Linked DNA regions of Methanolobus sediminis. The protein of the gene in region 1 binds, or shares a complex with, the protein of each later gene. Links are inferred from orthologs where the notes say so. Each region holds a gene or a part of one and is shown on either strand. Other genes may lie near its edges.

Region 1 (2,856 bases):
AATAGGATATCTTTCTTTAACTCTGAAAGTAGTTCTTACAATACATAACTATGTTATTTCATGTACAACTAATTATGGTGTTGGTACGGTTCACTTAAAGCGCACCTTTAATATGTATGGCTTCCATAGTTTAATCCCAAAAGTTAAATTCTGTTCATCATGCCCCCCACAACCCCGAAATTAACAGTTGATGCAGTAATCGTATTGAACAGGCAAATTGTACTGATAGAACGAAAAAACGCTCCTTTTCAGGGAAAATTCGCACTTCCCGGAGGTTTTGTGGACATTGGTGAGACAACAGAAGAGGCTGTTGTGCGTGAGGTTCTTGAAGAAACAGGCCTTACAATAGAAATAGTTAAGTTACTTGGAGTATATTCTGAACCTTCGCGCGACCCCCGCGGACACACGGTGAGCGTAGTTTACCTGACTCTGGGGAAAGGTGAACCCAGAGCCGATTCAGATGCTAAGGCGGTACATTTGTTCGATGTTTCGGATATACCGCAAATGGCTTTTGACCATAACTTAATAATAGATAATGCGAGAAGTGATATTTATGGAATTTTGTCCCGAATGTAAAAGTATGATGTTCCCTGCAGGTGATTCATTTAAGTGCAGAAAATGTGGTTTTGTAAAGGGAAAACAGCAAGGCTCTGAGGCACTTGTATCAAAAGAATCCAGGGAAAAGAGGGATGTCACTGTGCTTGAAGGTAATGTAGATCAGGGTCTTCCTACAACCACTGTAAGATGTGAGGAATGTGGGCACAACGTTGCATATTGGTGGTTGCGCCAGCTTAGATCTGCTGATGAATCAGAGACACGTTTCTTCAAATGTACAAAGTGTGGCTGTACCTGGCGTGAATACGACTAAAGATATCTGATACATTTTTCTTCGTTTCGGATATTTAAAAGAAAACTTATATTACTTATTAGATATAATGACCTAAAAATTCAATTTATTGGTGGCGAATCCAGATGTTCAAGGCAACTATTGATGCAGATATTTTAAAGACTGCAATTGAAACTCTTTCGGTTCTTGTTGATGAAGCACGTTTCAGGATCTCTCCTGAAGGCCTGGTTGTAAGGGCTGTAGACCCTGCAAATGTGGCTATGGTAAGTTTTGAGCTTAGCTCAAGTGCTTTTGATGAGTTCAATGCTGATGATTCCGAGATTGGTATGGACCTCTCAAAGATCAGTGATATTTTCAGTGTTGCAGGCAGGGATGAGAAAGTTGTCATGGAATTAGATGAGATGTCACAGAAAATGTCACTTCATCTTGGTGGTCTTTCATATACTCTTGCCTTGCTTGATCCATCTACTATCAGGGCAGAACCAAGGATACCACAGCTAGAGTTGCCTGCTGAGGTTGTCCTTAATGGAAAGGATCTCCAGAGGGCTGTAAAAGCCGCCGAGAAGATAAGTGACCACATGTTGCTTGGTATTGATGAAGATGTCTTCTATATGGAAGCTGAAGGTGACACAGACCGCGTACGCCTTGACATGACGCGTGACAGTCTTATTGACCTGAAATCAGGTGAGGCACGTTCACTTTTCTCACTGGATTACCTGTCCGATATAGTCAAACCTGCTTCACGTTCTAATGAAGTTACCGTAGAGCTTGGAAAGGACTTCCCTGTGAAGATTGGGTTCACGATTGCAAACGGTGCAGGAAAGGTCGGTTATCTTCTGGCTCCGAGGATCGAGTCTGACTGATCTATGGATGAAAAAGACTTTGCACTATATCCTTACATTTCCGGGGCATCAGCACATGTAAAAAACCTCGGAATATCCCTTGATCGCCTGGTTACTTCCAGAGCCATGGAATCTGCACGAATCCGTGGAAAAGAACGTGTTATGCAGGCGATCGAAGGTGAGCTGTTCAAGCCTTCTCTTTCTGTATCAGATGAACAGAAGATATTGCTGGAACTGCTTTCCTACCCATTTTCAAGAATACTTGTTTCATGTATCGATGATCCTTTTCTGATTCGCAGGTACTGTCTTGCAGAGGCTGTTGCCTCATACAAACTCCTGAAGACAATGAACCTTGATTTCCTTGAGGAGTTTGCATCTGATTTTTCTGTGTATCCTGATACAAGTGATTCTGGATTTAAGCTGCATTTTACCTCATACATTAGAATGGCAAGTTCCCTAAAAGCAATTGAATGGAAACTTGTTAATCGCAAGCTTCATCATGGAAACGTGAACGTTTCAAAAGAAGAGTTCTCCCGTCTTTTACAGGAACTTATCAAGGAACGTGTTGAACACAATCTGCCCATGCCTGTGAATGAAGAACTTGTACAGTCATGTGAGCCTTATCTTGCAGATATCCGGGAGTTGCTTGAGGAACGAAAGAGCACTTTTGGTGATTCGGAATTTGAATCAGTTGAAACTGATCTTTTCCCTCCGTGTATTACACAAGCTATAGCTAATACTCAGGCAGGTGTGAACCTTGCTCATTCCATGAGATTTGCCATGACTGCATTCCTGCTAACTATAGGTATGACCGTTGATGACATTATGAATCTCTTTACTGCATCGCCTGATTTTGATATCGAAAAGGCCAGGTATCAGATCGAGCATATTGCTGGTTCTTCAGGTACTCACTACAAGCCACCATCTTGCTCAACAATGCAGACTTATGGTAATTGCTATGCTCCTGATGAAATGTGCAAGAAAATAAGCCATCCTCTCAATTATTACAGCCGCAAGGTCTGGTTCAGGAAAAGAGATACTCAAAAGGCTGCTGGGAATAATGCTCCTGAAAAGAGTCCGGATGAGTGAAAGTTAGTATTCGGTTTTTAAAAAAGAATAATAAGGACATAATTTGTCCCATTAATTATTTTTTTAACAGTCCTTTCT
Region 2 (2,762 bases), 1.7 Mb from region 1 along the record:
AAACAGCAAAGAAATACACAATTGGTCTTCAGGCAGAGAACATCCATGATGCCAGAGAGACAGTCGAGCAGATGTGCCAGAAGCTCATCGCAAACCCGATCATCCATAATTATGAAATATCTCTGAGGGAACTGCAATGAGTATAGGTATTGTACAGTTTGGTGGCAGCAATTGTGACCTTGACGTGTTGCATGTCTTAAAGGATGTTCTTGGAGTTGACGCTGAACTCGTATGGTACAAGGAAGAAGACCTTTCCCGTTTTGACGGAATAGTTGTTCCGGGAGGATTCTCATACGGAGATTACCTCAGGGCCGGTGCCATCGCAGCACGTACTCCTGTCATGAATTCCATCAAAGCACTTGCAGAAGCCGGTAAACCTGTCATAGGTATATGCAACGGTTTCCAGATTCTCACAGAATCCGGCTTGCTGGATGGAGCTCTCACAACCAACAACTATCCTAAATTCAAATGTGAATCCACACTTCTAAGAGTTGAGACAACTGACACACCATTTACATCGAAATTCAAAAAAGGTGAGATTGTCAGCATTCCTATCGCTCACATGGAAGGTAATTTCTATGCAGACGAAGCAACCCTTTCAAAACTTGAGGACAACGGCCAGGTTGCATTCAGATATGTGGACAAGGAAGGTAAGGTCACAGACGAGGCAAATCCTAACGGCTCACAGGAAAACATTGCAGGCATTGTAAGTGCAAAGAAGAACGTACTTGGTATGATGCCACACCCTGAAAGAGCTTCCGAGGAAATACTCGGCTCAAAAGACGGTATCAGAATATTCGAATCAATGATGGAGTTCATCTCCAAAAATTGATTCCACTCTTTTTTATTTCAATTAACTTTTATTTGATTTTTATTTCCTGCTCTTATCGTAGGTCATGGATAACTTGGGTTATCCCGAAGGGTCCGGTGAAGCCGGCGTTTTCCCATTAGACAAAACAAAATAGTCTGTGCAATACTTTCTTCACAAAACGTCTGTAAAAGTCATTCTCTCTCTATACAAAAATCTTTGGCACAATCTTCTGTATAGAAGTATCGGAATGTGCCGCCTTCGGCGTATGGTTACTTTATTTTTAGGTTTAAGACTATTTTTGTGTCATTCATATTAACAGGGATTTTACAGAGCCTTATTTTGTTCTTGCTGCTTTATTCCTGATCATTTTCAGCTTCAGCATTCTTCACAACATTCTCCGCCGTCTTCCAGGAATGTCTCACATAATCAGGTAATTCTCCATGCTCCTCATACCAGTCAGCAAGGAACTTCTTAGTTTTTGGGTCTGAAGGATATCCGCTTCCAAAATCCACATCATTCTCAGCTTTTAAGTCCTCTATAAGCTGGTCCCTGCGAACTTTGGCAACGATTGATGCAGCAGATACTATAGGATAACTTGCATCTGCTTTGTGCTTTGAAACAATTGTTATGTTGTCAGCTTTTTCAGGATTATTCTTCCTGTATTCTTCCAGAAGCCTGAAACCGAATCTTTCTTCTTTTACATCAGCAGCATCAGCATATGCAGTTTCAGGGTGAAGCTGTTCAAGCACTTTTGAGAATGCAAGAACCATAATGTCATTCATACTCATAAGGGTTCTGAGTTCATCTATCTGCTGAGCAGATATCTCTAAAACAAAGACATTTTCTGAATACTTTTCTATCTGCCCTGCAAGATGCACTCTCTTTTTAGGACTGAGTTTCTTTGAGTCGGCAACTCCAAGATTCTTCAATGTACTTTCCTTTACATCGTCAATCATAACCCCGCCGATGCACATTGGTCCTATTACCGGTCCCTTTCCAGCTTCATCTAATCCGGCTATTTTCATGAACAAATCCTCTCTGCTGATCAGTACAAAGGATCCTGATTCTAAAAAAGTATTTGCCAGGAGAAGTTTAAGTTCCTGGCTTAATCTATAATGTTTGTCCTATCACACGAAAAGCGTGAATATTATGTATCCAATGGCTATCATAATGGTAGAATGCTTCAGACCGGACATTACATTCCCTTCTCCCATTGCACCTGCCATGAGTCCTGAGCTAAGTCCCTGGATAATGGATGCGTGCTTGAACAGACGTGTGTATGCCTCAAGGTCAAAGCTTCCGAGGAATCCTCCTGTCTGTGAGCCTGAAGCTGCCATCTGTTCTCCGGCTGCTGCCATCTCGGTAAGGAAGGTTGTGGAAATAACAAATATAACTCCGACAAAGACGAAGAACGATATATAGATGATGACAATGTAGATCATCATGCTCATACCACGTTCCCTTTTCATTCCCTGCTCGGATGCTGCATCCCTTGCAGCAACCATAAGGACTTCACCGATATCTCCACTGGATTCATTGGCTTTTGTTATAAGTGAAAGTGACCTTGTGACAACCTGAGTTCTCAGACGATTTGCAAATCGTATCAATGCATCGTTGATCTCAAGTCCCCAGAAGATATCACGCCAGATTTTCTTAATCTCTTTGCTAATAGAATCTGTATCGGATTTGGCCATAAGTCTGATGGAATCCCTGAGCGTCATACCAGTTTCGTTGGTGCTGGCAAGCTTTTTCATGAAATCCGGGAAGCTATTCTCCAGCTTTCTTTTTCTTCTGGCCTTTATCTCATGGAATATAGAGAGTGGTACAATGATTATAAAGATTGCAAATACTATCTTATCGTCAATAAAATCAATGAAGTAGGCTGGATCACGTATTCTGTTCATGTCCATTAGTATGGGCACAAGGATTACAAGCAGAGCCAGTGGGATTG

Evidence for each region. Proteins that work in one complex are often made in the same cells at the same time.
Region 2: the proteins of pcn (region 1) and rnhB are in contact, whole or in part, in a crystal structure (PDB 3P83), measured with the Archaeoglobus fulgidus proteins. The link is inferred for Methanolobus sediminis from one-to-one orthologs. Residues at the interface, in WP_010877842.1 of Archaeoglobus fulgidus: Val39, Ala42, Asn43, Val44, Ala45, Met46, Leu125, Asp168, Ser194, Asn218, Tyr219, Pro220, Ile237, Leu238, Ala239, Pro240, Arg241, Ile242, Glu243, Ser244; in WP_010878125.1 of Archaeoglobus fulgidus: Ala74, Ile178, Ala179, Ile183, Arg190, Ser195, Asn196, Leu197, Arg198, Gln199, Lys200, Thr201, Leu202, Asp203, Phe205.

Annotation. Positions count from the first base shown.
Region 1 is NZ_CP133592.1:1,873,943-1,876,798, forward strand. Bases 5-2,841 are described here. They hold pcn (proliferating cell nuclear antigen (pcna)), read left to right. Parts: upstream 5-972; coding sequence 973-1,710; downstream 1,711-2,841. Other genes in these bases: RE474_RS09260 (NUDIX domain-containing protein), read left to right, coding at 160-576; RE474_RS09265 (transcription factor S), read left to right, coding at 554-868; priL (DNA primase regulatory subunit PriL), read left to right, coding at 1,714-2,778. Also shown: RE474_RS13840 (PEF-CTERM sorting domain-containing protein), read right to left, coding at 2,842-2,856.
Region 2 is NZ_CP133592.1:156,747-159,508, reverse strand. Bases 1-2,743 are described here. They hold rnhB (ribonuclease HII), read right to left. Parts: upstream 1,837-2,743; coding sequence 1,165-1,836; downstream 1-1,164. Other genes in these bases: RE474_RS00740 (type II secretion system F family protein), read right to left, coding at 1,939-2,743; purQ (phosphoribosylformylglycinamidine synthase subunit PurQ), read left to right, coding at 137-832; purS (phosphoribosylformylglycinamidine synthase subunit PurS), read left to right, coding at 1-140. In the rest of the region: more of RE474_RS00740, read right to left, coding at 2,744-2,762. UniProt on the Methanocaldococcus jannaschii protein: Endonuclease that specifically degrades the RNA of RNA-DNA hybrids.